DNA from 3 places in the Streptomyces sp. H51 genome. Region 1 is predicted to be linked to each of the others. Evidence: riboswitches for the same ligand, from Rfam matches in the RefSeq annotation. Region 1 holds a riboswitch; each other region holds the start of a gene.

Region 1 (10,307 bases):
ACCAACTCGGCCGCGTACTGCACGATCCGCCGCAGCAGGTCCTCCAGGTCGAGGTCGCCGCTGATCGCGACGACGGCGTCCAGCAGCGTCTGCATCCGGTCGCGGCCGTCCGCAGCCCTCCGGGCGTGGTCTCGCCGCCCGTCCGGCGACGCCCTGCTGGGCAGCCGCCGGGCGAAGCCCTCACTGTTCGTGCCCGACCGGTCGTTCACGGAGCCGCCTCACCTCTCGAACCGGCATACGTCTCCAGCATGCGCAGACAGCCCCACCGGATCGCAACGGCAACGGCAGCGGCAACCGCAACGCACGGTGCCGGGCGGGGGCGGTACCGGTGGCCGCAGGCCGGGCTGTGGCCGCTGCCCCTCTCCTGGGACGGACGTTCCCGCGGGAGCCGCCACGGGCCTTCCTGGTTTCGCCGTCCGGGGACGGACACCGGGGCGGTCCGCATCCATCCGCCTCCCCTGATGTGTGGGAGTCACACTTGTTGTCGGCGGATCGTCCGGGTGGGGGCGTGGTGCGGGGAGGGGGAGGGAGAGGGGTGTGCCGGTCGGTTGCTGCCGTAAGTTGGGCGGGTGTCCTCGCTTCCGTTGATCCTTTTGCTGTCGGGCAGCCTGCGGGCCGGTTCCGGCAACGAGGCCGTGCTGCGCACCGCACAGGCCGTCGCCCCGTCCGTGCCGGTGCGCACGGAGCTGTACGACGGCCTGGCGCGGCTGCCGCACTTCAACCCCGACGACGACCGGGACCCGCTGCCGGCGCCGGTGGCCGGGCTGCGGGCGGCGATCGGCCGGGCGGCCGGGATCCTGGTCTGCACGCCGGAGTACGCCGGAACCCTGCCGGGCTCGTTCAAGAACCTGCTCGACTGGACGGTGGGCGGGACCGAGATCGGCGGCAAGCCGGTCGCCTGGGTCAACGCCGCCGCTCCGGGCCGCGGTGAGGGCGCGCAGGCCACGCTGCGGACGGTGCTGGAGTACACCGGCGCGAGCGTCGTGCCGTCCGCCTGCGTGCGGCTGCCCGTCGACCGGCAGGCGATCGGGGCGGACGGGCTGATCGCCGACCCGGAGACGCGGCGGGAGCTGGAGCGCGTCCTCGGGCTGTTGGCCGACCCGGCCCGCTGAGGGCTGCCGTCCTCAGCCCGCGGTCAGCTCCGTGAGGCTGTCCAACGGCAGCGTGTGCCGCGTCTGGAGAACCTTCGCGCGCAGGTAGCGGACGTTGTGGGCGGTGGTGAACACCCCCGTGGGCACGCGGTCGCGGACGTCGATGCCGAGGGTGCGCAGCTGCTCCGCCTTGTCCGGGTTGTTGGACAGCAGGTCCAGTTCGCCGATGCCGAGGGCGCGCAGCATCTGGGCGGCCGCCGTGTAGTCGCGGGCGTCCTCGGGCAGGCCGAGCGCCGCGTTCGCCTGGTAGGTGTCCAGGCCGTCGTCCTGGAGCGCGTAGGCGTCGAGCTTGTTGTAGAGGCCGATGCCGCGTCCCTCCTGGCGGAGGTAGAGCAGGACGCCGCCGCGGCCGGCGATGCGCTCGACCGCTTCGCGCAGCTGGGGTCCGCAGTCGCAGCGGGCCGAGCCGAAGACGTCGCCGGTCAGGCACTCGGAGTGCAGGCGGACCAGCGGAGGCGTGCCGGGGGCCGGGTCGCCGAGGACCACGGCCACGTGCTCGCGGTCGTCGGCCAGGCCGTGGAAGGTGACCAGGTCGGCGTCGGCGCTGTATCCGTCGTGGAAGCGCAGCGGTACCCGCACGCGGGAGCGCGGCGTGGCGGCGGGGAAGTCGGGGGCGGGGTCGGGCATGCGGGCCTCCGGGGCCGGGGTGGACGGCGCGGACGGGTGCTCTGCTTCCGTGCTCGCGGTTGCACGGGAGGTGTGCTTCAGATTTGAAGCAGATCCGCTGAGGGGACCCTACTCCATGCTTTAAATTTGAATCAACAGCTTTGCGGTGCGGCTCACGACCACGTGGTGCGGCTCACGAACAAGCGGCGCGGCTCACGAACAAGCGGCGCGGCTCAGGAGCAAGGGGAGGAGCGGCGGCGCCACGGGACCTCGTCGGGGGCCGGCCGGGGGGCGTCCTGGCCCTCCAGCGCCCGCGCGATCCCCGTGCAGATGTCCTCCAGCTGTCCCACCTGCTCCTCGGTGAGGTGGTCGAAGAGGGACGCGCGCACCGTCTCGACGTGGCCGGGAGCCGTGCGTTCCAGCACCGCCATGCCCTCGTCGGTCAGTGCGGCGATGCTGCTCCGCTTGTCCCACCTGCAGTTCTCGCGCCGCAGCAGGCCGTCCTTCTCCAGCCGGGTCACCGCGTACGTCAGACGGCTGCGGGTGATCTTCGTCTTCTCCGCGAGGTCGGTCATGCGCAGCCTGTGCTCCGGCGCATCGGAAAGATTCGCGAGGATGGAGTAGTACAGGTGCGGCATGCCGGCGTCCTGCTGGAGCTGCCGGTCGAGCGCGTCCTCCAGGAGGTGCGTCGCCGCGAGGTAAGCGCGCCAGGCGCGCTGCTCGTCCGGGGTGAGCCAGCGGGGTGTCATGCCACCAGTGTAAGTTTGTTTCAAACTTGAACCAGGACCGCCCGCCTCCGAGAGTGAGCGCGCTCGATGCCGCATCCCTACGTCCTGCTGTCCGCCGCCGTCTCCCTGGACGGCTACCTCGACGACACCGGCCCCGAGCGGCTCCTGCTCTCCGGCCCGGCGGACTTCGACCGGGTCGACGAGGTACGTGCTTCCGTCGACGCGATCCTGGTCGGTGCCGGGACGATCCGGGCCGACAACCCGCGGCTGCTGGTCAACTCGGAGCGTCGCCGCGCCGACCGGGTGGCCGCGGGCCGGTCCGCCTACCCGCTCAAGGTCACCGTCAGCGCGTCGGGGGAACTCGATCCGGCGGCGCGGTTCTGGCACACGGGCGGCGAGAAGGTCCTCTACACGACGGACCAGGGCGCCGAGCGGGCCCGCGCGCTGGGGCTCGCCGCCGACATCGTCGCGCTGGGCGACGACGTCGGCTGGCGGCCGCTGCTGCGGCACCTGCACGACGTCCGGGGGGTGCGCCGTCTCATGGTGGAGGGCGGGGGGCTCGTGCACACCCAGCTGCTCCAGCAGGGGCTCGCCGACGAACTGCAGCTCGCGCTGGCGCCGCTGTTCGTGGGCGACCCCGCCGCGCCGCGGCTGTTCGGTCCGGGGGCGTACCAGGGCGGGCGGCTGCGGCTGCTGGAGACGCGGCGGATCGAGGACGTCGTCCTCATGCGGTACGAGCCGACGGCCCCCGGGACCGGGGAGGTCGCCGTGGCCGCCGACCGTCACTGGCTCGCCCTCGCGTGCGAGCTGGCGGCGCTGTGTCCGCCGTCGCGGACGGCGTTCAGCGTGGGGGCGGTGGTGGTGGCCGGTGACGGTACGGAGCTGGCCCGGGGGTACTCCCGGGAGGGGGACGATCCTGTGGTGCACGCGGAGGAGGCGGCTCTGGCGAAACTGGATCCCGCCGATCCCCGGCTCGCCGGCGCCACGGTCTACAGCAGCCTCGAGCCGTGCGCCCGGCGCGCGTCCCGGCCCAAACCGTGCGCGCGGCTGATCCTCGATGCGGGGGTACGGCGGGTGGTGACGGCGTGGCGGGAACCCGACACGTTCGTCGAAAGCGCCGACGGCAGCGGGCTGTTGGCGGGGGAGGGGGCCGACGTGGTCGTGCTGCCGGAGTACGCGGAGCGGGCCCAGGCGCCCAATCGGCATCTGGTGGGGTAGCGGCGGCCCGCGGTGGCGTTGGGGGTGCCTGCGGCGGCCTGTGGCGGTTCGGTGGGGGACCGCGTAGCGCTGGCGGTGGGGGGTGGGTCCCGCCCGTACGCGGCCGACGGCGCGCGGCGCGGAGAAGCGCGTGTGCTTGCCGTCCTGCGCATGGCGTACACTGGTGACACACCGACGCGGGGTGGAGCAGCTCGGTAGCTCGCTGGGCTCATAACCCAGAGGTCGCAGGTTCAAATCCTGTCCCCGCTACTCAAGGCCGACGGCCGGGATCTTCAAAGGTCCCGGCCGTCGGTGTTTTCGTGCGGTCGGTGACTGTCGGTGATGGGTCGGCCGCCGTGCGCAGTGTGGTCCCCGGGTTGCGCGAGGGGTGAACTCGCCCGTTTTTAGGCGGTCATGGGGATGTACGTCCGATGCGGATTCGTTAATGATCAAGCGGAACGGCTTGGAAACGAGCCCCTGCGTCTATTAACGTTCGATAACGCAGCGCGGTCGTCCCAGCCGTCACAAGAGGCGGCTCCGTGCGCACGCGCCGAATCCCGCAAGGGAACCGGGGAACCACCACTCTGGGGTGAATCGCGCGAATACCGCCGTGGGATCACGGTGGATACACGCGCGTAGGAGACCTTCCTGCTCCGAACCCGTCAGCTAACCCGGTAGGCGAGAAGGAAGGAAAGGAGCACGCCCACGTGGCGTCCAACCGGCCTGCCCCGACAGCCCCGTTCCAGCCGAGTGACACCTTCGGCTACGGCAGCTACCGCACCGACGAGGGCCCGTGGGAGGCATGGAACCCCACAGAGGATTCCGTCCGCCCCGTACGCGGCCGGCACCGCGTCTCCAAGCAGCGAGGCGGGGGACTCGCCCGCAGCTCCACGGTCCTGGGCGTCGGTGTCATAGCCGCCGTCGGCGCGGGCGGCATGGCCAGCGCCAACACCGGCAAGCCGCCGGTGTCCATCTCCATGCCCGACCTGCCCTCGGTCGGCTCGCTGATCTCCGACGACGAGCCCGAGCCGCAGGGCTCCGCCACTCCGCTCAGCAGCGTCGGCGTGACCTCCGCGGAGAACACCAAGGACGCCGGCGAGGCGCTGCGCGACCGCATCATGGCGCAGGCCGAGTCGCAGCAGGTCCAGGTCGAGACCAAGACGCAGCGGGCCACCGAGGCCGCCCTCGCCAAGCAGGTCGCCGACGCGGCCGAGCAGGCCGAGAAGGCGGCCGCCGCCAAGGCCGCCGCCGCGAAGGAGAAGGCGGAGGCGGAGGCCAAGAGGAAGGCCGAGGCCGCGCGCCTCGCCGAGCTGGCCAAGCAGTACACGCTGCCGACCTCCTCGTACACCATCACCTCGACCTTCGGTCAGGCCGGCTCCATGTGGTCCTCCGGCTACCACACCGGCCTCGACTTCGCCGCCCCGACCGGCACGCTCATCAAGGCCGTCCACAGCGGGACCATCACCGAGGCCGGCTGGGCGGGGTCGTACGGCTACCGCACGATCCTGACCCTGGACGACGGCACCGAGCTGTGGTTCTGCCACCAGTCGTCGATCAGCGTGAGCGTGGGTCAGAAGGTCAGCACCGGTGACGTCATCGGGCGCGTGGGCGCCACCGGGAACGTGACCGGCCCGCACCTGCACCTCGAGGTTCACGCGGGCGGGCAGGCCAGCGGCATCGACCCGATGGCCTGGCTGCGCGGCAAGGGACTCAACCCCTGATCTCTCCCTGATCCCCGGCGGTCCTGACGGCAAACCCCCCGACGTCAGGACTGCCGGTCAGGCGTGCCCGGGAACTCCGGGAACACCGCCGGCGGAGCGTCGGCGACCGGCGACGACGCGGCGGATGCGCGTGCCAGGGCCCGCGCCGCCGGGAAGATCCGAACGACAGGGCCTAGGAGCGGTACGGGTTGTACGCGGGGTTCGCGGGATGCCCGTACGCCGGCCAGGGCGCTGCGACGACCGGCACCGGGGGAGCCGTCACCCGGGCCGCGTGGTCCAGGGCCGGCCGCGCGATCTCGCGCCGCCACCACAGCTCGGCCAGCAACTCCCGTTCCCGTACGACGAAGTCGGCGTCCGCGCGTCCGCGCCGTCCCCGGTGCCGCAGGAACGCCAGCGACGTCGCGTACGCCTCGTACTCGGCCACCGTCCGCCCGGCCGGCTTGCCGAAGCGGTGTCGGGCGTAGTCGCGGGCCGTCCGCCGCGCCCGCATGGAACCGAGCGCGTACGGCTCGGCCGGCGTCAGCCAGCCGGCGAGGACGTACGGCGGCAGTTCCTCGCGCACGGTCCGCAGTTCGCGCTGCCGCGTCCAGATGACCAGCCACGTCAGCAGCCCGAACGCGGGCACCATGAAGGCCGCGTACACCGCGAAGAACCCGAACTCGCCGAACGTCGCCGAGCCGTTCCACAGTGCGTGCATGCCCATGGCGAGCAGCAGCCCGGAGAGCGGGACGAGCACTCGCCGGACGTGCTGCCGTTCCGCCGAGAGGGCGGCCACGCCGAACCCGATGCCGGTCAGGACGGTGAACAGGGGGTGCGCGAACGGCGACATGACGACGCGGACGAAGAAGGTCGCCGCGGTGACGGAGGCGATGCCGCTGTCGCCGGTGAGCCGGTCGGTGCCGAAGGCGGTGCCGAGGTAGAGGATGTTCTCGGTGAACGCGAAGCCGGTGGCGGTGATCCCGGCTATGACCACCCCGTCGACGATGCCCGTGAAGTCCCGTCTGCGGAAAAGGAACACCAGCAGCACGGCCGCGGCCTTCGCGGACTCCTCGACGACCGGCGCTATGACCGTCGCGCCGAGGGTGTCCGCGCTCGCCGGGTCCGCGGTCGACGTCGCTATCCATCGGGTCGCGAAGCTGTTGGCGACGATCGCTATCAGCGCCGCCGCGCAGGCGCCCCACGCGAAGGCGAACACCAGGTTGCGCCACGGGCCGGGGGCGACCCGGTCGAGCCAGCGGAAGGCGGCCACCAGGAGCGGAACCGGCAGCACGGCGAGGCCCAGCCCGACCAGGAACCCCTCGGTGCCGGTCTGTTCGCGCACCAGGGCGAGGATGACGAGCCCGGAGAGCGCGAGCAGGGTGCTGAGCGCGCCGTAGCGCACCCACTTGCGCTGCCACCAGTGCGCGTGCCTGGCCAGGCCGCCGGCCAGGCCGCCTGCGTGCGGCGGATGCGTCGGGTACGGGGGGAAGGTGGCCACGGCATCGACCCTAACGAGGCGGTGCGCCGCCCGCGACGGTGCGGAACGCGTCCGGCGCGCTTCAGGCGCCGGTGGGGGGCTGGGGGTGGTGCTGCTGCACGCGGCGGAACAGCAGGTCGTTCACGACATGTCCCTTGTCCAGTCCCTGTCCCTCGAAACGGGTCAGCGGCCGGAAGTCGGGGCGCGGCGCGAAACCGCCGCCGGGCCGGGTGTTCTCGAACCCGGGATGAGCGGTGAGCACCTTGAGCATCTGCTCGGCGTACGGCTCCCAGTCGGTCGCGCAGTGCACGATGCCGCCGGGTCTGATGCGGGACGCGGCGAGATCCAGGAACTCGGGCTGGATCAGGCGCCGTTTGTGGTGCCGCTTCTTGGGCCAGGGGTCGGGGAAGTAGACGCGCAGGCCGTCGAGGGAGTCGGGGAGGAGCATCTCGCGCAGCAGGATGATCGCGTCCCCGTTGCCGACCCGGACGTTGGACAGGCCGGCCTGGTCGGCGAGGTTGAGCAGATTGCCCTGGCCCGGGGTGTGCACGTCGACGGCGAGGATGTTGGTCCCCGGGTCGGCGGCGGCCATCCGCGCGGTGGCCTCGCCCATGCCGAACCCGATCTCCAGCACCACCGGGCCGGAGTTGCCGAACAGCTCGGCGAGGTCGATCACCCGCTGCCCGTCGATGTCCAGTCCCCACTTGGGCCACAGCCGCTGCAACGCGTCCGCCTGCCCCGCGGTCACCCTGCTGCGCCGGGGCTGGAAACTCCGGATGCGCCGTTCGAAGTGCGACCCGGCGGGATCGGCCTGCGGCCCGTCCGGGAACCGGGGCTCCCCCTTGCCCCGGGCACGCGGGAAGGACGCGCCCGCACCGGGGGCGGGGGCGGGGGCGAGGTGCTCGCCGGGCACCGGGGCGGCCGGAGCGGCGGGGCGGGGGGTCTCGGGGGCGTTGCGGGAGTCAGACACAGTGCGGTCGATTTTACGTGCGCGGTTCGGGGTGGTGGGCGCGTGCTTCGGCCGGGGGCGGTGAGGGCGGGGTTCCGGTCGGGGGCGCGTGGTCGTCCGGCGGTGGTGGGTGGGGGTCCGGGCGGGGGACTGACCGGCTGTGGTCTTCTGCCGCCGTGCGGTCGCGGGTCGCGGGTCGCGGGTCGCGGGTCGCGGGCGTACGGCAGCCGGTCGGCCGGTGGCGGTGTCCGGGTCCGGGGCGGGCTCAGTCGCCGCCCAGTGCGGCCAGTGCCCTGCGGGCCACCTCCCGGCCGATCGGGAGTGACGCCGTGGCCGCGGGGGAGGGGGCGTTCAGGACGTGGATGGCGCGCGGGCCCTCGTGGATCAGGAAGTCGTCCACCAGCGTCCCGTCCCGCAGCACCGCCTGCGCCCGCACCCCCGCCGCCGTGGGCACCAGGTCGTCCTCCGTCACGGCCGGCAGCAGTCTGCGGACCGCCGCCGTGAACGCCCGCTTGGACACCGACCGGCGCAGCTCGCCCGCCCCGTAGCGCCAGTGCGCGCGGGCCATCCGCCAGGACCCCGGCCACGCCAGCGTCCCCGCCACCTCCCGCGGGCGTACGACGCCCCAGCCGTATCCCTCGCGGGCCAGCGCCGGCACCGCGTTCGGTCCGACGTGGACGCCGGAGTCGATCCCGCGGGTGAGGTGCACCCCGAGGAACGGGAACGCCGGATCCGGCACCGGGTACACCAGTCCCCGCACCAGCTCGGGCCGCGCCAGCTCGTAGTACTCCCCGCGGAAGGGCACGATCCGTACGTCCGGTTCGTCCCCGGTGAGCCGCGCCACCTCGTCGCAGTACAGGCCGGCGCAGTTCACCAGCACGCGCGCCCGTACGACGTCGCCGGCCCGGGTCCGCACGGCGACGCCCCGCTCCGGGCGCCGGTCGATCCGCTCCACCTGGGCGCCGTAGCGGATCTCCGCGCCCGAGGCGTGGGCCAGCTGCCGGGCCACGCCGACGAAGTCGCACACCCCGGTCGTGCCGACGTGAATGGCCGCCAGGCCCCGCACCTCCGGCTCGTACTCCGCGATCTGCGCCGCGCCCAGTTCCCGCACCGGGATGCCGTTCTCCCGGCCGCGCTGGACGAGTGCGTGCAGCCGGGGCAGCTCCGCCCGCTCCGTGGCGACGATCAGCTTGCCGGTGACGGCGTGCGTGATGCCGTACTCGGCGCAGAACTTGACCATCTCGGCGGCGCCCCGCACCGCGTACCGGGCCTTCAGCGACCCGGGGCGGTAGTAGATCCCGCTGTGGATGACGCCGCTGTTGCGCCCCGTCTGGTGCCGGGCCGGGCCCGGCTCCTTCTCCAGCACCGTCACGCGCGTGCCCGGCGCGGCACGCGTGATCGCGAACGCGGTCGACAAGCCGACGATCCCGCCGCCGATGACGAGCACGTCGCAGTCGTAGACCCGCCCGGTCCGCACCTGGCACCACCTCCCGCATCCGATAGTGCACTGCGCCACTGACAGTGCCTTCAAACGCGCTGCCCGGCAAACGCGGTGCCTTCTCGAGTACGGTGCCGTCGGACGCGGCGGGTCGCGCGGGCCGCTACGCCGGGGCCATCAGCAGGGGCCGGGCCCGCTCCCGCAGCTCCGCCACCCGCGGCTCGTCCCCGTACGGTTCCAGTCGGTGCAGGAGGTCCTTGACGTACTCGGTGGTGCGCGCGGACGAGATGCGTCCGGCGACCTCCACCGCCCGCACGCCCTGCTCGCACGCCGCGTCGAGGTTGCCGGACTCCAGTTCGGCGACCGCCGAGACGACCAGCCGGAGCCCGTGCGAGCGCACGAACTCCTCCGTCGGCTTCGACAGGGCCTGCTCCGTGAAGCGGCGCACCTGCCGCGGCGCCTTCAGGTCGCGGTAGCACTCGGCGGCGTCGGCGGCGAACCGGTCGTAGGAGTAGAAGCCCAGCCAGGACGGGTCGTTGTCACCCTCCCGGGACCGCTCCAGCCAGCCCTCGGCCGCCTTCAGGGCCGCCCCGGCGGCCTGCGCGTCGCCCGCGCGTGCGTGCGCGCGTGCCTCGACGAGGCGGAAGAAGCTCATGGTGCGGGCGGTCGCCAGGCCCCGGTTGCGCTCCAGCGCGGCCTGCGCGAGGTCGACGCCCTCGTCGCCGAAGCCGCGGTAGGTCGCCTGCAGGGACATCGACGCCAGGACGTACCCGCCGAGGGGGACGTCGGCGGCGGCGCGGGCGAGGCGCAGCGCCTGGATGTAGTACCGCTGTGCGGCCTCCTGCTGGCCGGTGTCGAAGGCCATCCAGCCCGCGAGGCGGGTGAGTTCGGCGGACGCCCCGAACAGGGCCCGGCCGACCTCGTCGGAGTACGCGCCGAGCAGCAGCGGCGCCGCCTCCACCCGAAGGCACTCCGGCACCATGGACGAACGCCAGTCGCCGCCTCCGTACTTGGAGTCCCAGCGCCTGGCGTCCTCGGCGGCCTCCCGCAGTTTCCGTACG
Region 2 (10,307 bases), on a different contig from region 1:
CGTGAGTTGAACAGCAGGACCGAAGGGGGCTCGAGCGTGACGATTCTGGAGACCATCCGGGGACCACGCGACCTGAAAGCGCTGGCTGAGCCGGAGGTTCGCGAACTGGCCGGAGAAATCAGGGAGTTCCTGGTGCACGCGGTCGCCAGGACCGGTGGTCACCTCGGACCCAACCTGGGGGTGGTGGAACTGTCCGTCGCGCTCCACCGGGTCTTCGAGTCGCCGGTCGACCGCATCCTGTGGGACACCGGCCACCAGAGCTACGTCCACAAGCTGGTGACGGGACGTCAGGACTTTTCCAAGCTGCGCGGCAAGGGCGGCCTGTCCGGCTACCCCTCGCGCGAGGAGTCCGAGCACGACGTCATCGAGAACAGCCACGCCTCCACCGCGCTCGGCTGGGCCGACGGGCTCGCCAAGGCGCGCCAGGTGCAGGGGGAGAAGGGGCACGTCGTCGCGGTCATCGGCGACGGCGCGCTGACCGGCGGCATGGCCTGGGAGGCGCTGAACAACATCGCGGCCGCCAAGGACCGGCCGCTGATCATCGTCGTCAACGACAACGAGCGTTCCTACGCGCCGACCATCGGCGGGCTCGCCGACCACCTGGCCACCCTGCGCACCACCGACGGCTACGAGAAGGTCCTCGCCTGGGGCAAGGAGGTCCTGCTGCGCACCCCGCTGGTCGGCCACACCGTCTACGAGTCGCTGCACGGCGCGAAGAAGGGCTTCAAGGACGCCTTCGCCCCGCAGGGCATGTTCGAGGACCTGGGCCTGAAGTACGTCGGCCCGATCGACGGACACGACATCGGGGCCGTGGAGTCGGCGCTGCGGCGCGCGAAGCGCTTCCACGGGCCGGTCCTCGTCCACTGCCTCACCGAGAAGGGCCGCGGCTACGAGCCCGCCCTCGCGCACGAGGAGGACCGTTTCCACACCGTCGGCGTGATGGACCCGCGCACCTGCGAACCGCTCACACCCGCCGACGCCCCGTCCTGGACCTCGGTGTTCGGCGACGAGATCGTCCGGATCGGCGAGGAACGCGAGGACGTCGTCGCGATCACCGCGGCCATGCTGCACCCGGTGGGCCTCGGCAGGTTCGCCGCCCGCTTCCCCGGCCGGGTGTGGGACGTCGGCATCGCCGAGCAGCACGCGGCGGTCTCCGCGGCCGGACTGGCGACCGGCGGGCTGCACCCGGTGGTCGCCGTCTACGCCACCTTCCTCAACCGTGCCTTCGACCAGCTCCTGATGGACGTGGCACTGCACCGCTGCGGGGTCACCTTCGTGCTGGACCGGGCCGGTGTCACGGGCGTGGACGGTGCTTCCCACAACGGCATGTGGGACATGTCCGTCCTCCAGGTGGTACCCGGACTGCGCATCGCCGCCCCGCGCGACGCCGACCAGCTGCGCGCCCAGCTGCGTGAGGCGGTCGCCGTCGACGACGCGCCGACCCTGGTCCGGTTCCCGAAGGAGTCGGTCGGACCGCGGATCCCGGCGGTCGACCGGGTGGGCGGCATGGACGTGCTGCACCGCGCGGACCGGCCCGAGGTGCTGCTGGTCGCGGTCGGCGTCATGGCGCCGGTCTGCCTCCAGGCGGCGGAGCTGCTCCAGGCGCGCGGCATCGGGTGCACGGTGGTGGACCCCCGGTGGGTCAAGCCGGTCGATCCGGCGCTGCCGGGGCTCGCCGCCGCACACCGCCTGGTGGCCGTCGTGGAGGACAACAGCCGCGCGGCCGGCGTCGGGTCCGCGGTGGCGCTGGCCCTCGGCGACGCCGAAGTCGACGTACCGGTGCGGAGGTTCGGGATTCCGGAGCAGTTCCTCGCGCACGCCAGGCGTGCCGAGGTGCTGGCCGACATCGGGCTCACGCCGGTGGAGGTGGCCGGGCGGATCAGCGCGAGCCTGGCCGCCAAGGAAGCCGCCGCCGACCCGGCGGGGGCCGCCCCAGTCAAGGAGAGGGCTGAATGAGCAAGGAGTTCGACCTCGGCGCACTCCTGGCCGAGCGCGGAGCCGAGCGCTACGAGCTGCACACCAGGTACCTCAACCACCAGCTCCCGCGCATGCTGCACACCATCGGCTTCGACAAGGTCTACGAGCGCGGCGAGGGCGCGTACTTCTGGGACGCGGACGGCAACGACTACCTGGACATGCTCGCCGGGTTCGGGGTGATGGGCCTGGGCCGCCATCATCCGGTGGTCCGCAAGGCGCTGCACGACGTCCTCGACGCCTCGCTCGCCGACCTCACCCGCTTCGACTGCCAGCCGCTGCCCGGGCTGCTGGCCGAGAAGCTCCTCGCGCACAGCCCGCACCTGGACCGGGTGTTCTTCGGCAACAGCGGCACGGAGGCGGTCGAGGGCGCGCTGAAGTTCGCCCGCTACGCCACCGGCAGGCCCAGGGTGCTGTACTGCGAGCACGCCTTCCACGGGCTGACGACGGGCTCGCTGTCGGTCAACGGCGAGACCGGCTTCCGGGACGGCTTCGCCCCGCTGCTGCCCGACACCGCCGTCCCCCTCGGCGACCTCGACGCCCTGGCGCGGGAGCTGAGCAAGGGCGACGTCGCCGCCCTGATCGTGGAGCCGGTCCAGGGCAAGGGCGTGTACGAGGCCCCGCCCGGCTACCTGCGGGCCGCGCAGGAACTGCTGCGCCGGCACAAGGCGCTGCTCATCGCCGACGAGGTGCAGACCGGCCTCGGCCGGACCGGCGACTTCTACGCCTACCAGCACGAGGAGGGCGTCGAGCCGGACCTGGTGTGCGTGGCCAAGGCGCTGTCGGGCGGGTACGTGCCCGTCGGGGCGACGCTCGGCAAGGACTGGATCTTCAAGAAGGTCTACTCGTCGATGGACCGCGTCCTCGTCCACTCGGCGAGCTTCGGGGCCAACGCCCAGGCCATGGCGGCCGGGCTGGCCGTGCTGTCGGTCATGGAGAACGAGCAGATCGTCGCCAACGCCCGGATGACGGGCGACCGCCTGAGGTCCCGGCTCGCGGCGCTGACCGACAAGTACGAGCTGCTCGCCGACGTCCGCGGCCGCGGGCTGATGATCGGCATCGAGTTCGGCCGGCCCAGGTCGCTGAAGCTGCGCAGCCGGTGGGCCATGCTGCAGGCCGCCCGCAAGGGGCTGTTCGCGCAGATGGTCGTCGTTCCGCTGCTGCAGCGCCACCGCGTCCTCACCCAGGTCTCCGGCGACCACCTGGAGGTCATCAAGCTGATCCCGCCGCTGATCATCGGCGAGCCGGAGGTGGACCGGTTCGTGGCCGCCTTCACGGAGGTGATGGACGAGGCGCACAATGGAGGCGGGCTGATGTGGGACTTCGGCAAGACGTTGATCAAACAGGCCGTCGCCAACCGCTAGCCCGGCCGCCGGTCGAGCAGTCCCTGCCACCGGCCGAGCACTCTTTGCCTCTGAGGCAAGAAATTTGCCCCAGAGGTAAAGCTGCGGCTCAATGGGGGTATGAGCTCCCCGGAAGCCGAGTTCGAGCAGCCGGCGGGACCGGTGGCAGATCTGCCCGCCGTCGCGCCGCAGCTCCGCGCCCTGCGCCGCCGCGCCTCCCTCACCCTGGAGGCCGCGGCCCGCGCGGCCGGACTGTCCCCGGCCCACCTCTCCCGGCTGGAGACCGGGCAGCGGCAGCCCTCGCTGCCGGTCCTCCTCGGGCTCGCCCGCATCTACGGTACGACGGTCTCCGAGCTGCTCGGCGAGACGGTCGCCGACCGTAACGCCGTGGTGCGCGCCGTCGACATGGAACCCACCGCCGCGGGTGGCTGGACCTACTGGCAGGCCGGCGCCTCCGGCCGGGGCATGCAGGCCCTGCGGGTCCACGCGCCGTACGGCACCCAGGGCGACATCGTGCGCGTGCATCCCGGGGAGGAGTGGCTGTACGTCCTCACGGGGCGGCTGTGGCTGCGCCTCGGGGACGCCACACACCGGCTCGGTCCCGGCGACAGCGCGCACTTCGACTCGCTGACGCCGCACCGCATCGCGGCGCTGGACCCCGAAGGGGTCGAGCTGCTGTTCGTCCACACCCTGTTGCAGAGTCCCACGGCCGCGCTGTGCCTGGGCCCGACCATCGGAGACATGCCATGAGCAATTACGAGGAGAAGTTCCCGCGCTCCCTGTGGATCCGCCTCATCATCTACATCGCGGCGGGCCACCTCTTCGCGGGCTTCATCTACCTGCTGTTCTCGGTGGGCGCCAAGTAGCCCGCCGCGTCCTGGGCGGCAGCCCGCCGCGTCCTCGGCGGCGTCAGTCGAGCAGGCGCTCGCGCAGCCGCTCCCGGACCGCCGGAGTGACGCCGAGTCCCTGCGCCAGGTAGGGCTCGACGCCGCCCCACGTCTCCTCGATGGTCTCGAAGGCCGCCGCCAGGTACTCCTCGCGCGCCTCGAACAGCGGGCTGAGCAGCTCCATGACCTCGGGGGAGTAGGCCGAGGCCGAGCTGTCGCCGCGCTGCACCCGGTAGCGGCGGTGCTTGGCGTTCGACTCCAGGTAGTCGGCGAAGATCGCATCCCGCTCCACGCCCACGGCGAGCAGCGTCACGGCGACGGACAGGCCCGCGCGGTCCTTGCCCGCGGCGCAGTGCATCAGTGCGGGCACGCTGTCCTCGGCCAGCGCGCGCAGCACGCGCGTGTGCTCGCCGGTGCGCTCCTTGATGAGCAGGCGGTAGGAGCCGATCATGCGGCCGGCCGCCTTGCCGCCCCCGAGTATCTCGCGCAGCTGGTCGAGGTCTCCGTGCCGGACCATCTTCCAGAACTCGGCGCCGTCCGCCGGGTCGCTCAGCGGCAGGTTCACATTGCGCACGCCCGGCAGCTCGACGTCCGGGCCCTCCAGCTTCTGGTCCGCCGCGTTGCGGAAGTCGAAGACCGTGTGCAGCCCCAGCGAGGCGAGGAAGGCGGCGTCCTCCGCGGTGGCGTGCGCGAGGTGGCCGCTGCGGAACAGCACTCCGTGGCGCACCCGTCGTCCGTCCACCGTCGGCAGGCCTCCCACGTCGCGGAAGTTGCGGACTCCTGCCAGCTCGGGCTCGGTCGACGGAATCTGCTGCGTCACGGGGGCTCCTCCCAGCCGTCCCCGCCGGCGCTGCTCGTCGACGGGCACCTCCTTGACGATACGACACGCACACCCCCGCTCAGCAGGGGTGTGCGGACTGCCCCCTGGGAGTCCATGGCGATTCCGTGGCGAGTCGGTGGCGAGAGTGCACGAATGCCGCGAAACGATTCATGTGTCCCGAAGGTGTTTCCCTGCCGCATCGCCCTTGTCTGAGTCTTCTGTCCGAATTGGCGCTTTGGGTGGATTTCATTCCAACTCGCTCCGGAATGAGGAATGCTGGCGCGAGGTCGCGTGAGCATCGTCATATCGGTCACCGTGAGTCGCCCGTCATGTTCACGTAATGCGTGGTGCTTTTCAAGGAATTTGGCTGCTGGAGCCGGCTCGGAATCGACGGAGGGTGACCGCGGATTCCGGTAAGGGATCAAGGGAAACGTGCGCCTGGCGCGACCTCTTGCTTGTCCCTTCGTGTCGTGGTCGCTTACGTTCGCCACGCAATCCGGGCGGACGCCGAATCCTGCCGCCGCCCGGAATCCCGCACACTCACCCGTGCACGGCAGGAGCGGGGGACCCACAGGTAGAACCGCCTGTCCGGTCTCCGGAACAGGCTTGGGGTCAAGTCGCGCCCACAACGCGGCCGGACATCTCCAGTCCGCACCCGACAGCTCACCTCGCAGGCGCCGGAGAGGAATTCGTCATGCCCGCGAAGGGTAAGCACCGCCGCCCCAAGTCCCAGCGCTTCACCCGCTCCATCGCCGTCGCCGGAACCGGCGGCGCCGCCCTCGCCCTCCCCCTGCTGGGGGCCACCGGCGCCCACGCCGACACCGGGCAGCCGGTTTCGCAGAAGACCGTGCGGTCCCTTTCCGGCGCCGAGAAGACGGCGGCCGAGGGGAAGAAGGCCGCGAAGGGGAAGGCCGCGAACAGTGCGCGGGTGCGGACCTATTCGGTGCGCGAGGGCGACTGCCTCTCGAAGATCGCCGAGGAGCGGGGCGTCCGCGGCGGCTGGAAGAAGCTGTACGCGGACAACCGCCAGGCCGTCGGCGACGACCCGTCGCTGATCCACCCCGGCCTGAAGCTCGTCATCGGCAAGAAGGCCACGAGCGGCGCCACCAAGTCGTCGTCCTCCTCGTCGTCCTCGTCGTCCTCTTCGTCGTCTTCATCGCCTTCGTCCTCTTCGCCGTCTTCGTCGGCCTCTTCGTCGGCCTCTTCGTCTTCGTCCTCCTCTTCGGCTCCCGCGCCTTCCGCCGGCTCCCCGTCCTCCTCCTCCGACGCGTCCTCCGCGCAGCAGGCGACGGTCACCCAGGCCGCCGAGTCCACCGGCACCTCCAGCGGTTACACCCTCCCGGTAGCCGGGTCCGGCGTCGGCACCGGATACCGCGTCGCGGGCAGCATGTGGTCCAGCGGCTACCACACCGGCATCGACTTCGTCGTGCCGACCGGCACCTCGCTGAAGGCCGTGGGCGCCGGCACGGTCGTCTCCGCGGGCTGGGGCGGCGCCTACGGCAACCAGGTCGTCATCCAGCTGGCCGACGGCTACTACGCCCAGTACGCACACCTCTCGCAGCTCTCCGTCTCGGCCGGCCAGACCGTCACCGCCGGCCAGCAGATCGGCCTCTCCGGCGCGACCGGCAACGTGACCGGCCCGCACCTGCACTTCGAGATCCGCACCACGCCGAACTACGGCTCCGACGTGGACCCGGTCGGCTACCTCCGCTCCAAGGGCGTCGCCGTCGGCTGACGGCTCCCCGACCGCCCGGCACGCCGCCGAGGGCCGGACCCCGATCCCCGGGTCCGGCCCTCGGCCGTCGCCGGGCGCGAGGACGGCTTATTCCGGGTTTGGCGAACAATTTAGGCGTGGCTTATCTCACCGTTCGTCAAGCCCTCCCTACGGTCGCGTAGGTCACATTGAACGGTGAATCATGACCTGCTGTGGCAGACGATTCGAAGAGTGACAGCAGATCAGTGATCGGGTCGTACGTCGCGGTGGGGGACAGCTTCACCGAGGGCGTCGGCGACCCGGGTCCCGGCGGGGCGTTCGTCGGCTGGGCGGACCGGTTCGCGGTGCTCCTCGCCGACCGGCGGCCCGAGGGCGACTTCACGTACACGAACCTCGCCGTGCGCGGCAGGCTGCTCGACCAGATCGTGGCCGAGCAGGTCCCGCAGGCCGTCGAACTCGCCCCGGACCTGGTGTCCTTCTGCGCGGGTGGCAACGACATCCTCCGGCCCGGCACCGACCCCGACGAGGTCGCCGAACGCTTCGAGCGGGCGGTCGCACGGCTCACCGAGGCCGTCGGCACCGTCATGGTGACGACGGGCTTCGACACCCGTGGCGTGCCGGTGCTCAAGCGCCTGCGCGGCAAGATCGCCACCTACAACGGCCATGTGCGGGCCATCGCCGACCGCTACGGCTGTCCCGTGCTGGACCTGTGGTCCCTGAAGTCCATCCAGGACCGCCGGGCCTGGGACCACGACCGGCTCCACCTCTCACCCGAGGGGCACACGCGGGTGGCGCTGCGGGCCGGGCAGGTCCTCGGCGTGGAGGTGCCGGCCGACCCCGAGCAGGCCTGGCCGCCGCTCCCGCCGCGCGGCACCCTCGAGATCCGGCGGGACGACGTGCAGTGGGCGCGCGAGTACCTGGTGCCCTGGATCGGCCGGCGCCTGCGGGGTGAGTCGTCCGGCGACCACGTCCAGGCGAAGGGGATGCTGTCCCCGTACGACATCAAACTGCGGATCGAGTCGGTCGCCTGACCCGGCGCTCCGGCGCGTCCCGGGCACGCGCCGCCGACCGGCGACTCCGTACGCAGTACCCCGTCACTCGGTACCCCGTATTCCGTACGGCCGGCCGGGAACAGCCGGTCGGCGGGCGGTGTTCTGCCCGTACATGACGACGAGCGACGCCACCGCGACGGGTGTGCTGCACTACACCGCCTTCTCCGACGACCCCGCCGGGGGCAACCCGGCCGGGGTCGTCCTCGACGCGAGCGGTCTCGGCGACGCCGCCATGCTCGCCGTCGCCGCCGAGGTCGGCTACTCGGAGACCGCGTTCCTGACCCCCGGTCCACAGCGGCCCGGCACCGACCCCGGACGGGTCTTCACCGTGCGGTACTTCAGCCCCAGGGCGGAGGTGCCGTTCTGCGGGCACGCCACGGTCGCGGCCGCCGTCGCCCTCGCCGAGCGGACCGGGCCCGGCGAGCTGCTGTTCGTGACGCAGGCCGGCGACGTCCCGGTGTCGGTGGCGGCCGGGCCGTCCGGCGCCCTGCGCGCGACCCTGACCAGCGTCGAGCCGTACGTCGCCGACGCGGCCGCCGACGACGTCGCCGAGGCCCTGGCCGCCCTGGACTGGCCCGCCGCCGACCTGGACCCGGCGCTGCCGCCGCGCATCGCCTTCGCGGGCGCCCGGCACCTGGTGCTGGCGGCGGCCGGCCGCGCCCGACTGGCCGCCCTGGACTACGACTTCGAGCGCCTCACCGCCCTGATGAACCGTCTGGACCTGACCACTCTGCAACTGGTCTGGCGGGAGCGCGAGGACGTCTTCCACGTCCGCGACCCGTTCCCCGTCGGCGGTGTGGTGGAGGACCCCGCCACCGGTGCGGCCGCCGCCGCGCTGGGCGCCTACCTGCGCACCCTCGGCGCGGTCGCCCCCGAGGCCCGCCTCACCCTCCATCAGGGCCATGACCTGGGGCGGCCGTCCACGCTCACGGTCGACCTGCGGGACGGGGACCCGCGCGTCCGGGTGAGCGGGACGGCGGTGCCCATGCCGGGGGCGCGGTCCTGAAGACGGCATCGCCGGCGGCGGCCGGTCCGTACCGGCCGCCGCATCTTTGGTCTTTCCTTGGAAAGCCCCCGCCGGGCCCGGTGAACCGGGCGTCGTCGGCGGGGCCGACCATAATGGAAGGCCTCCGATCCGACCTGGAGGTCCCGTGTCCGGTTCCCGTCATCTGCGCTCCGGGCTCCGCGCGCTGCGGCCCGCGGCCTTCGGCGCGGACCCGAGCGGTGAGCGCCTCGCGCGCATCCGCAGATCACCGCACTTCAAGGACGGCGTCTTCCAGAACCCCGGGGGTGTCGCGCGCACCCGGCCCTCGGGTTCGACGCTCGACTTCGCGAAGGTCTTCTTCGACCGGGACGAACGGCCCCGCCGCGCTCCCCGGGGCACCGTCCCGGTGCACCCCACCACCCTCGCCGACACCGCCGCGCCGCCCGCCACCGGACTCAGGGTGACCTGGATGGGCCACTCCGGCGTGCTCGCCGAGATCGACGGCCGGCGGGTGCTGTTCGACCCGGTGTGGGGTGCGCGCTGCTCCCCGTTCTCCTTCGTCGGTCCCCGGCGGCTGCACCCGGTGCCGTTGCCGCTGGCCGCCCTCGGGCCGGTCGACGTCGTCGTCGTCTCGCACGACCACTACGACCACCTGGACATGCCCACGATCAAGGCGCTGGCGGACACGGACACCGTGTTCGCCGTGCCGCTCGGCGTCGGCGCCCACCTGGAGCACTGGGGCGTCTCCGCGACCCGGCTGCGCGAGCTGGACTGGCACGAGGAGACGAGGGTGGGCGGGCTCACGCTCACCGCCACCCCGGCCCGCCACTTCTGCGGCCGCGGCCTGCGCAACACCCAGCACACCCTGTGGGCGTCCTGGGCCGTCGCCGGCGAGGAGCACCGGATCTACCACAGCGGCGACACCGGCTACTTCGAGGGCTTCAAGGACATCGGCGCCGCGCACGGCCCGTTCGACGTCACGATGATCCAGGTCGGCGCGTACAGCGAGTTCTGGCCGGACATCCACATGACGCCCGAGGAGGGCCTGCGGGCCCACCTGGACCTCCAGGGCGGCGCCCCGGACGGGGTGCTGCTGCCGATCCACTGGGGCACCTTCAACCTCGCCCCGCACGCCTGGGCCGAGCCGGGGGAGTGGACGCTGGCCGCGGCCGAGGAGGCCGGCCAGGCGGTGGCGTTCCCGCGGCCGGGCGAGCCGTTCGAGCCGAGGGGGAAGCTGCCGGTGGAGGCGTGGTGGCGGGCGGTGTCCGGTCCGATCGCCCGTCCGTGGCGCCGTCCCCGGAGTGCTCAGGGCGTGGTCGAGACGAGCAGGGGTGATCTCGACCTCGCGGGTGAGCGGTAACGTCGGCCGGGGACCAGCTCGGCCGGAGCGCGGATCTTCGCGTGGGACCGGTTCACCGCCTCCTGGCCCGCGGACAGGGTCTCCCCGCTGCCCCGGTGCGGGATGCGGACCCTGCCGCTGACGCCCCGGTAGGCCGGCCGCCCATCGGGCCCCGGCCGTCATGATCGTCCGC
Region 3 (10,307 bases), on a different contig from region 1:
CCCCGGTCGGCGCCGAGCCTAGTGCGGTCCGTTCGGCGTCCGGTACCCGCCGAAGGTCCCGGCTGATCTCCGGCACAGGCCGCACAGGCCGGGGCCGGGGAGGCATGCCGCGGCCCGGCGGCATCGGCTCGTGCTCGACGTGCGGGGCCGCCTCCGCGTGGACGGCGCGCCTGAGCGGACCGTGACTACCCGGTGCCCTCCGGCCGCCACGCGGTGCCCAGCACGCAGTAGGAGCTGGGCAGCACCGGCCCGTTCTCGGGCATCATCACCCGCCGGTAGGGGCCGAGTTCGAACCCGGCGTCGCGCAGGGCGGCGACCGGGTCCCGGGCCAGGTGGCAGCCGCCGCTCAGCGCCGGCCACAGGGTCCGGTCCAGCGTGCGCTGGGTCAGGACCATGAGCCGCCCGCCGCCCCGGCCGTGCTCGAAGAACCGGACGACCCCGCCCGGCCGGAGCACCCGCCGCACCTCGCCGAGGGCCCGTGTGACGTCCCGCACACTGCACAGCACCAGCGAGATCACCGCCGCGTCGTAGGCCTCGCTCTTGACCGGCAGCGCCTCGGCCGTGCCCGGCACCACGTCCACGGGCACCTCGGCGCGCAGGGCCGCCTCGACGGCCAGCCGCCGCAGCAGCCGCTCCGGTTCGATCGCCACGACCTCCGAGACGGTGTTCGGGTAGCGGGCGAAGTTCAGCCCGTTGCCCGCGCCGATCTCGATGACCCGCCCGGCCAGTCCGGTCAGCAGCCGGTCCCGGACGCCGGCCATGCCCATCCGCGTCTCGGCCCGCACACTGACCCGGGCGTAGCAACGGGCGAACAGCGGGTGGTGCACGGGATCCCGGGCCACCTTCGCGGAGCCGGACGGCCGAAGCGGCATGAGGACCTCCCCGTTCGAGTTCTTACCGCGATTCTGCCCACGAACCAGGCCCCCGCACCCCCGCCGAACCAGGCCCGCGCACCCCCGCCGGGGCTCGCCCGCACCCCCGCCGGGGCTCGCCCGCGCACCGCTGCGGCGGGTCAGCGCCCCGACAGGACGCGGGGAACCGCGCGACCGGCCACGACGGCACCGCAGCCGACCGGCGGTCCCCGGCGGTCCCCGGCGGTCCCCGGCGGCACGACGCGGCACGACGCGGCACGACGCGGCACGACGCGGCACCGCGCGGCACGGCCGGCGGAGCGCTCAGGCGGCCTCGCGCGTCCGGAACGCCTGCGCCTCCCAGGTACCGGCCAGGCGCGGGGCCAGCCAACCGGGCGCCGCGGCGCGGAAGGCGGCGGGGGACAGCGCCCCCGCCCCGGCCGGCAGGGCGCCCAGGAGCGGGGCGCCGGCGACCTCCGGCAGGTCGGTGAGGTTGCACCGCATCGCCAGGTCGGGCGCAGCGGGCCAGCTGCCGATCACCACGCCCAGCAACTCCACTTGACGGCAACGCAGTTCGCGGGCCGTCAGTTCGGTCGCGTTGAGCGTGCCGAGCCCGGCCGGCGCGACCACCAGCACCGGCGCCCCCAGCAGGGCGGCCGCGTCCGCCAGGGTGCCGCCCGTCTCGTCGAACCGGACGAGCAGCCCGCCCGCACCCTCGACGAGCACCAGATCGTGCTCGGCCGCCAGCTTCTGCGCGGCCTCGGCCACCTGGTACGGGCGGACCGGCGCCAGCCCCGCCCGCCGGGCGGCCGTCGCCGGGGCCAACGGCTCCGGATAGCGGGCCAGTTCGGCAGCCGTCACGGCGCCCGCGAGCCGGGCCACCTCGTCGGCGTCGCCGCGCTCGTCGGGCCGTACCCCCGTCTGCGCGGCCTTCAGCACCGCCACCGACCGGCCGGCGGCCAGCGCGGCGGCGGCGACCGCGGCCGTGGTGACCGTCTTGCCGACCTCCGTGCCCGTGCCCGTGATCACCAGTACCGGCATGTCATCCCTCCCGTGCGGCGGCGCACACCGCACGCGTGATCCGTGCCACGTCCGCGTCGCCCGTGACGTACGGCGGCATCGTGTAGACCAGGTCGCGGAACGGCCGCAGCCACACGCCTTCCCGTACGGCGGCGGCCGTGGCGGCCGTCATGTCCACCCCGTGGTCGAGCTGGACGACCCCGATGGCGCCGAGGACCCGTACGTCCTTCACGCCCGGAAGCTCCGCGGCCGGCGCCAGCCCCTCGCGCAGCCCCGCCTCGATCCGCCGGACCTCCGCCCGCCAGTCCTGGCCGAGCAGCAGCTCGACCGAGGCGCAGGCGACGGCCGCGGCGAGCGGGTTGCCCATGAAGGTCGGGCCGTGGGCGAGCACCGGCACCTCGCCCCGCGAGATCCCGTCGGCCACCCGGGAGGTGCACAAGGTGGCCGCCATCGTCAGATAGCCGCCGGTCAGCGCCTTGCCCACGCACATCACGTCCGGCGTCACCGCCGCGTGCTCCGCCGCGAACAGCGCCCCCGTGCGCCCGAACCCGGTGGCGATCTCGTCGAACACCAGCAGCACGTCGTGCGCGTCGCACGCCTCGCGCAGCACCCGAAGGTAGCCGGGGGAGTGGAACCGCATCCCGCCCGCGCCCTGCACCACCGGCTCGACGATCACCGCGGCCAGTTCGTCCGCGTGCTCCCCGATCGCCGAGCGCAGCCGCTCGGCGTACGCCTCGTCCCAGTCCGCCGGAGGCGCGTCCACGAACACCTGCCGGGGCAGCACCCCGGTCCACAGCTCGTGCATCCCGCCCTCGGGGTCGCACACCGACATCGGCTGCCAGGTGTCGCCGTGGTAGCCGCCGCGCCAGGTCAGCAGCCGCCGCTTGCCGGGGCGGCCCAGCGAGCGCCAGTACTGCAGGCACATCTTGACCGCCACCTCCACCGACACCGAGCCGGAGTCGGCGAGGAAGACGTGCTCCAGGCCGTCCGGCGAGATGTCGACGAGCAGCTTCGCCAGGCGTACGGCGGGCTCGTGGGTGAGCCCGCCGAACATCACGTGGCTCATCCGGCCGAGCTGCTCGCGGGCGGCCTCGTTCAGCACCGGGTGGTTGTAGCCGTGGATCGCCGACCACCAGGACGACATGCCGTCGACCAGCTCGCCCGAGCCGTCGGCCATGCGCAGCCGCACCCCGTCCGCCGACCCGACGACGAGCGGTTCGGCGCGGCCGGGCATCGGACCGTACGGATGCCACACGTGGCGCCGGTCGAGTTCCAGCAGTTCGGCGACGGGCAGGTCAGGCATTGGGCGCGAGGTCCGTTCCGGCGCCGCGACGGCGTACCGCGACCAGGTCGGTGCGCGGTTCGGCGGCCGTCGGCGCGGCCGGGGCGGCCGTCGCGGCCGTACCGCAGACACCTCCGCCCTCGTGCGACCCGCACCCGGCGCCCTCGGCGCCCTCGTGCGACCCGCATCCCGCGCCTTCGTGCGACCCGCACCCTCCGCCGGCCGCCGCCGCCCGGTGCTCCGGCAGGGTCACCTGCTCGCTGCCCTCCACCTCGAACCCGGCGTCGGCGATCATCTCCAGGTCGGCCTTGCCCGCCTGGCCCTCGCTGGTCAGGTAGTCCCCGAGGAAGATCGAGTTGGCCAGGTGCAGGGCGAGGGGCTGCATCGTGCGCAGGTGCACCTCGCGGCCGCCCGCGATGCGGACCTCGACGTCCGGGCACACGAACCGGACCATCGCCAGGATGCGCAGGCAGCGCTGCGGGGTGAGGTTCCACTCCTTGGCCAGCGGGGTGCCCTCGAACGGGATGAGGAAGTTGACCGGCACCGAGTCCGGGTCCAGCTCGCGCAGCGAGAAGACCACGTCCACCAGGTCCTCGTCGGTCTCGCCCATGCCCGCGATCAGGCCCGAGCAGGCCGACAGGCCGGCCGCGTGCGCCTTGTGCACGGTGTCCACGCGGTCGGCGTAGGTGTGCGTGGTCGTGATCTCCCCGTACGTCCCCTCGGACGTGTTGAGGTTGTGGTTGTAGGCGTCCGCGCCGGCCTCCCGCAGCCGCTCCGCCTGGCCGTCGGAGAGCAGGCCGAGGCACGCGCACACCTCGACGTCCTCGTTCTGCTCCTTGATCGCCTTGATGGTGTCCGAGACACGGTCCACGTCGCGGTCGGTCGGCCCGCGCCCGCTCGCCACCAGGCAGACCCGCTTGGCGCCGCCCGCCAGACCGGCCGCGGCGGCCTGGGAGGCCTCGTCGGGTTTGAGCCAGGTGTACTTCAGGATGTCGGCCTTGGAGCCGAGCCGCTGGGAGCAGTAGGAACAGTCCTCCGGACACAGTCCGGACTTGAGGTTGACCAGGTAGTTGAGTTTGACCCGTCGGCCGAACCAGTGCCGGCGCACCTTGCCGGCCGCGGCCACCACATCGAGCAGGTCGTCGTCGGAAGCGGCGAGGACGGCCAGAGCTTCCTCGCGGGTCGGCAGTTCGCGCCGAAGCCCCTTGTCCACCAGCGTGTTCAGCAGGTCCATGAGAGCCGATCCTGTCCTACGAGGCCGCCCGGGGCCAAGGAGAGTTTGAACAACGGAGACACTTCGATGTGTGGGTATCGCCACATCATGGGCCGGGGCACGTCCGGCTAGGGTCTGTCCACTGCCTACAAATGCCCCGGAGGAGCCATGGCGTTCGGCTGGATCGACGAGCAGGCGGAACTGCGCCGGCGTGCCGGACTCGTGCGGACCCTGCGCCCCCGTCCGGCCGATTCGCCGCTGCTCGACCTGGCGAGCAACGACTACCTGGGCCTGGCCCGTCACCCCGAGGTCGCCGAGGGCGCGGCGCGGGCCGCGCGGGTCTGGGGCGGTGGCGCGACCGGGTCCCGGCTGGTCACCGGCACCACCGAACTGCACGCCGAGCTGGAGCGCGAGCTGGCCGCCTTCTGCGGCTTCGAGGCGGCGCTCGTCTTCTCCTCCGGCTACGCGGCCAACCTCGCCGCCGTCACCGCGCTCGCGCCGCACGGCTCGCTGATCGTCTCCGACGCGGGCAACCACGCGTCGCTGATCGACGGCTGCCGGCTGGCCCGGGGCACCACCCAGGTCGTCGGGCACGCCGATCCGGAGGCGGTGCGCAAGGCGCTGGGCACGCACCGGGGCGCGGCCGTCGTCGTGTCCGACACGGTCTTCTCGGTCGACGGGGACGCGGCGCCGCTGGCCGGGCTCGCGGCGGCCTGCCGGGAGCACGGCGCCGGGCTGGTCGTCGACGACGCCCACGGGCTGGGCGTCCTCGGCGACGGCGGCCGCGGGGCGCCGCACGCGGTGGGGCTCGCGGGCGCCGACGACGTCGTGGTCACGGTCACGCTGTCCAAGTCGCTCGGCAGCCAGGGCGGCGCCGTCCTGGGTCCCGCCCGGGTGATCGACCACCTGGTGAACGCGGCCCGGACCTTCATCTTCGACACGGGGCTGGCCCCCGCGTCCGCGGGCGCCGCCCTGGCGGCCGTGCGGCTGCTCGGCCGCGAGCCGCAGCGGGCGGCGCGGGCCCGCGCGGTGGCGGCCGACCTGCACGCGCGTCTGACGGCCGAAGGCCTGCAGGCGGTACGGCCGGACGCCGCGGTCGTCTCCGTGCGCGCGCCGTCCCCGGAGGGGGCCGTGCGGTGGGCGGCCGACTGCCGGGCGGCAGGGCTGGCCGTGGGCTGTTTCCGTCCTCCTTCCGTGCCCGACGGCGTCTCCCGGCTCAGGCTGACCGCCCGCGCGGACCTCTCCGAGGCGCAGATCGAACACGCGGTGCGCGTGATCGGCGGGACTCGACCATGAGTCGGCGTGACACGGCCGGGCTCCGCACGAGGCGGATCTGATCAGCGCTTCAACGCGGCCGTGAAGCCTGCCCAGCTCCCCGGCGAGAAGAGCAGCGCGGGCCCGGCCGGTTCCTTGGAATCTCGGACGGCGAGCAGACCGGCCCACGGGCCGGACCGCGGCGCCGCCGTCTCCACGCAGTTGTTCGCGCCGGTGCTGTAGCTGCTGCGCAGCCACCGCACGCCGTGCGGAACGGTGCTGAAGGGGACGTTCCGAGGCAGTGCTGACATGGTGCCTCCTTACCCGCCGACGACTGTGCCGGCGAGGTAATCCAATGTGTCCTCGGGCGAAAGGGCTTGGATCTGAAGGGAGTTGAAGGCCTCCGCATAGGCCTGGAGGTCTTCTTTCCGTTCCAAGTGGAGGCTACTCGTCAGGTGGTCGAGAACGACCACATCCAGATCAGGAGTGCTCGAAAATGAGAAAATAACGAAAGATCCGGTGACGCCGACGTGCGCTCCGGCGCCGAACGGCAGGATCTGCAGCCGCACTTGCGGCAGGCGCGCCGCCTCGACCAGCCGTTCGAGCTGCCGCGCCATGACCTCGGGCCCGCCGATCTCCCGGCGCAGCACCGCCTCGTCCAGCACCGCGCTGAACTCCAGGGGCGGGTCGGCCCGCAGCACCTTCTGCCGGGCCAGGCGCACCTCGACCAGCGCGTCGAGCCCCGCGTCGTCCAGCCCGCGGGTCGCGGCCCGGGTCACCGCCCGCGCGTACTCGGGCGTCTGCAGCAGCCCCGGCACCACCGACGTCTCCAGGGTGCGCATCGCGTCGGCCTGGGACTCCAGGCTGATGAAGTCGCTGTAGTCCGGCGGCAGGATGCCGCGATAGGCGTGCCACCAGTGGTGCCGGCCGGTGTTCTCGTCCGAGCCCGCCAGCACCAGCATCAGATCGCGCAGCCGCGGATCGGACACCCCGTAGGCGTCCAGGAGCAACCGCACATCGGCCGGTTTCACCCCGCTGGTGCCCGTCTCGATACGACTGATCTTCGACTGGTGCCAGCCCACCAGCCGCGCCGCCTCACCGCTGGTGAGCCTCGCCTCGGCGCGCAGCGCGCGCAGTTCGGCGCCCAGCTTCCTGCGGCGCACCGCGGGACCGTGCTGCATGGGTCCCTCCTTACTCCTCATGAGGCGCCCCGATACGGTCTCTCGTGGCAGAGTTCACCGCTTTGAGCGACAGATATATGCATATCTCGGTGGATCGCCAGCCGTGGCCGGTGCGGTGATGGCAGTCTGACGGCCAAGCACCAGTCCGGGACCGTACTCGAACCATCCGCTCCGTGTCGGACCAGCGGTCCCGTGGGAAAGGGACGACGTCGCCATGGCAGACCATCTGGAAGCATCCGTCACCCTGCCGAGCGATCCCGCCTCGGTCTGCGCGGCCCGCACCTACGCGATCGACACCCTCGTGGAGTGGGGCCTGGCGCCGCACACGGAGGTGGCCGACACCGTCCGGCTGATCGTCTCCGAGCTCGCCACCAACGCCGTCCAGCACACCCTCGGGCAGTCGCCCACCTTCACCGTCGGACTCGAACTCGACCGCGACGAACAACTGCGCATCGGTGTCACCGACAGCCACCCCCGGTTCCCGAAGCGGCTGCCCGCCGCCGTCCAGCAGGACAACGGCCGCGGCCTGGTGATCATCCGCTGGCTGACCGCCGAGTGCGGCGGCAGGCTGTGCGTGCGCCCCACCCGGGAGGGCGGCAAGACCGTCTCCATCGAACTGCCGTGGAAGGTGCCGGCGCGGCCGGTGCCGGCGGCCGGCCAGCAGGAGTCGTAACGGTGCCTGTGCGAGGAGGACAGCGGCGCCGTGTTCGCCTCGGGCGTGGGGCGGCGCCGTACCGGCCTCGGGCGAGGGGCTCGGCGGCGTCACCGGCCTCGGCAGAGGGGCTCAGCGGCGCCGTACCGGCGGCTCGCGGTGGACGGCCGCGTCGCGCGGCGGTCCCGGCTGCCTGACGACGGGCGCGGCCTGCTGCTCGGCGGACAGGCCCGCCCGCCGCACCAGGCGGGGCAGCAGCCACCACAGGCCGAGGCACACGCACAGGGTCGCCGCGCCCGCGGCCACCCCGCCCGCCCGGCCCGTCGTCACGTCCACCACGAGCAGCACCGACCCGGTGAACGCCAGCACCAGCACACCCATGCCGGTGGTGGCGAGCCGTGAGGACACCTGGACGACGCGCGGTTTGGCGCCCCGCTGGAACAGCGAGCGGTGCAGCGCGGCCGGCGCGGTGAACAGGGCGGCGGCGAGGACCGCGAGCAGCAGTGTGGTGACGTAGGTGGCCCGCTGCACCGGGTCGAGGGACGGGAAGCGCGGGGTGAAGGCCAGGGTCAGCAGGAAGGCGAAGAGGATCTGCACCCCGGTCTGGGTGACGCGCAGTTCCTGGAGCAGTTCGCCGAAATTGCGGTCGGCGCGTTCCAGCGGGGTCTCGTTGCGTGCGGTGCAGGGGACGTGGTCGGCCATGGTTGAACGGGTAACCGCCCAGGGCCGTGTCACGCCTCGTGGGGTGGCGGCGTGTCAGGGCGCCGCCACCGCACGCAAGGATCAGCTGACCCGGCCGTACCAGACGCTCTTCGTCCAGATCTTCTGCAGTCTCACCACGTCCCCGGTCTTCGGGGCGTGCCAGATCTTCCCCTTTCCGGCATAGATGCCGACGTGGTAGACGTACGAACCCGAATGGAAGAACACGAGGTCTCCGGCCTTGCGGCTCTTGGCGGAGATGTGGCGGGTCTTGTTGTACTGCTGGGCCGCGGTACGCGGCAGGCTCTTGCCCGCCTTCTTGAACGAGTACAGCGTGAGCCCGGAGCAGTCGAACCGGTGCGGACCGGTGGCGCCCCACCGGTAGGGCGAACCCTTCTTGGAAGCCGCGATCTGAAGTGCTTTCGTCGCGGGCGTCGCGGCGGCCGCGTCGGAGCTGAAGCCCGGGACCACGACCGAGCCGCCCACCGCGGCGATGGTGAGGGCCGAGGCCGTGCCGGCCCGGACGATCAGCGACGGGACACGATTGAGCGCAGTCATGCGCAACCCTTCGTCAGCCGCCTGTGAAGGATGACCTGTCGGATTCGGGCTGGCGAAGTTGCCCGGCCGCTCGCGCGGCTTCACCCCAAGGGCTGCTCGGCCCGGTCATGGCGTGACCGTTCCGGCGACCCGTCGTGCTCGGGTCCTCCACTCCTGCCGATCCACTCCTGTCGACCGGTCATCCGGGCGGCGGCAGGACTCGGCGTCCGCCCGGATCGCCCCGCCGCGGCGGCGGGGGCTTGTCGTCAGACACGGATCTTGGCTCACGGATGTCCGAAAAGCCCAACGGAAACGGGGATTTGTGTTGTTACTCACCACTCACCCGTTCGGGTGGGCAGCCCTGTGTTCGGACGCGCGTCATCACCTGCGAAGCGGCCCGGACCAGCGAAGAAATGCCTCATTCCGCCTTCCGGTCGGGCCGGTTGCGCAACTCGACCGGTCAAAAAAGAGGAGGTGTGTCTAGTCCGGAAGGCGGTACGCCGTTTGGTCCGTTTCGGCGCCGGTCCGGACACCGCGCCGGGCGACCGCCGCCCGGGCCCGGCGGATGCCTCAAGTGCCGGGCTGCGGAGGCACGGTGACCCGGGCGGTGCGCCGCTCGCCGTCCAGCACCCGCAGGGCCCGCGCCAGGGTGGGGGCGTGCAGTTCGGTCTCGCCCCGTTGGTGCATCAGGGCGAGGGCGTCACGCAGTTCGGCCGCCCGGGCCACCAGTGCCTGCGCGGCCCGCAGCCCGCGGTAGGTGTCGCCGTGGTGGGCCGGATTGATGCGGCCGAGCAGGTCGACCACGTCGAGGTAACGGTCGATCAGCTCGCCCTCGGCGCGGGTCAGCGCGGGCAGCGGCGGGAGTTCGGGAGGGATCACCGGCCGCTCACCTCCCGGCGGGCGGGACGAAGGAGGCCCGGCGGCCGGGGACGATCCGGTCCACCAGGCCGTAGTCCACCGCCTGTCGGGCGTCGAAGACCCGGTCCCGCTCGATGTCGGCGCCGATCTTCTCCCGGCTGTGTCCGGTGGCCCGGGCCGGCATCTCCTCCACGAGACGGCGATTGCGCGTCAGTTCCTCCGCCCGCACCGCCAGATCACTCGCCTGGCCCCGCACCGGCTCGGCGAGCGCGGGCCGGCGGATCACCACCCGCGCGCCCGGCAGTGCGGAGCGCTTGCCCGGAGTCCCGGCGGCCAGCAGCACCGCGGCCGTGGCGGCGGCCTGCCCCAGGCACGTCGTCCGCACGTCGCAGGAGAGGTACCGCATCGTGTCGTAGAGCACCGTCATGGCGCTGAACGAGCCGCCCGGCGAGTTGATGTACAGCGCGATGTCCTGGCCGGGGTCCTTGTGCTCGAGGTACATGAACCGGCTCGTCAGATCGTTCGCCGCGGTGTCGTCGAGGGGCGTGCCGAGGAAGAGGATCCGCTCCTCCAGCAGCTTCGCGTACGGATCCGTCGACCCGGGCCCGGACGAGGTCCGTTCGGTGAACTCGGGCAGGACGTGGCGGGCGGACGGTCGGGTCATGGCATACCCCTCCTCGCGACAGAGCTGTCCCCGGAGCTTCCCCCCGGAGCTGTCTCTGCAAAAAATGTACAGGACGTACATGACGTTATGATGGAG

What was found. Region 1 has a riboswitch for cyclic di-AMP ahead of VKA29_RS00215 (M23 family metallopeptidase). Riboswitches for the same ligand answer to the same signal wherever they lie in the genome.
Region 2: another riboswitch for cyclic di-AMP. It lies ahead of VKA29_RS13635 (LysM peptidoglycan-binding domain-containing M23 family metallopeptidase); the one in region 1 lies ahead of VKA29_RS00215 (M23 family metallopeptidase).
Region 3: another riboswitch for cyclic di-AMP. It lies ahead of VKA29_RS09775 (C40 family peptidase); the one in region 1 lies ahead of VKA29_RS00215 (M23 family metallopeptidase).

Annotation. Positions count from the first base shown of each region.
Region 1 covers NZ_JAYMHD010000005.1:10,626-20,932, reverse strand. The annotation lists gene VKA29_RS00245 (GAF domain-containing protein) at 1-209, opposite strand, end outside; gene VKA29_RS00240 (NADPH-dependent FMN reductase) at 570-1,112, shown strand; gene VKA29_RS00235 (GTP cyclohydrolase II) at 1,125-1,778, opposite strand; gene VKA29_RS00230 (MarR family winged helix-turn-helix transcriptional regulator) at 1,991-2,506, opposite strand; gene VKA29_RS00225 (dihydrofolate reductase family protein) at 2,573-3,703, shown strand; tRNA gene VKA29_RS00220 (tRNA-Met) at 3,879-3,952, shown strand; cyclic di-AMP (ydaO/yuaA leader) riboswitch at 4,221-4,378, shown strand; gene VKA29_RS00215 (M23 family metallopeptidase) at 4,390-5,403, shown strand; gene VKA29_RS00210 (PrsW family intramembrane metalloprotease) at 5,576-6,880, opposite strand; gene trmB (tRNA (guanosine(46)-N7)-methyltransferase TrmB) at 6,942-7,829, opposite strand; gene lhgO (L-2-hydroxyglutarate oxidase) at 8,074-9,285, opposite strand; gene VKA29_RS00195 (MFS transporter) at 9,410-10,307, opposite strand, start outside.
Region 2 covers NZ_JAYMHD010000048.1:276-10,582, forward strand. The annotation lists partial or broken gene VKA29_RS13605 (flavodoxin-dependent (E)-4-hydroxy-3-methylbut-2-enyl-diphosphate synthase) at 1-10, shown strand, start outside; gene dxs (1-deoxy-D-xylulose-5-phosphate synthase) at 37-1,956, shown strand; gene VKA29_RS13615 (aspartate aminotransferase family protein) at 1,953-3,338, shown strand; gene VKA29_RS13620 (helix-turn-helix domain-containing protein) at 3,438-4,067, shown strand; gene VKA29_RS13625 (DUF6126 family protein) at 4,064-4,183, shown strand; gene VKA29_RS13630 (tyrosine-protein phosphatase) at 4,227-5,024, opposite strand; cyclic di-AMP (ydaO/yuaA leader) riboswitch at 5,536-5,714, shown strand; gene VKA29_RS13635 (LysM peptidoglycan-binding domain-containing M23 family metallopeptidase) at 5,719-6,759, shown strand; gene VKA29_RS13640 (SGNH/GDSL hydrolase family protein) at 6,984-7,769, shown strand; gene VKA29_RS13645 (PhzF family phenazine biosynthesis isomerase) at 7,903-8,796, shown strand; gene VKA29_RS13650 (MBL fold metallo-hydrolase) at 8,942-10,135, shown strand; partial or broken gene VKA29_RS13655 (IS5/IS1182 family transposase) at 10,153-10,266, opposite strand.
Region 3 covers NZ_JAYMHD010000034.1:88,647-98,953, forward strand. The annotation lists gene VKA29_RS09730 (class I SAM-dependent methyltransferase) at 186-872, opposite strand; gene bioD (dethiobiotin synthase) at 1,176-1,892, opposite strand; gene VKA29_RS09740 (adenosylmethionine--8-amino-7-oxononanoate transaminase) at 1,894-3,174, opposite strand; gene bioB (biotin synthase BioB) at 3,167-4,387, opposite strand; gene VKA29_RS09750 (8-amino-7-oxononanoate synthase) at 4,535-5,662, shown strand; gene VKA29_RS09755 (DUF397 domain-containing protein) at 5,704-5,931, opposite strand; gene VKA29_RS09760 (helix-turn-helix transcriptional regulator) at 5,941-6,801, opposite strand; gene VKA29_RS09765 (ATP-binding protein) at 7,016-7,474, shown strand; gene VKA29_RS09770 (DUF6328 family protein) at 7,586-8,155, opposite strand; gene VKA29_RS09775 (C40 family peptidase) at 8,237-8,710, opposite strand; cyclic di-AMP (ydaO/yuaA leader) riboswitch at 8,714-8,925, opposite strand; gene VKA29_RS09780 (hypothetical protein) at 9,260-9,568, opposite strand; gene VKA29_RS09785 (ATP-dependent Clp protease proteolytic subunit) at 9,576-10,211, opposite strand.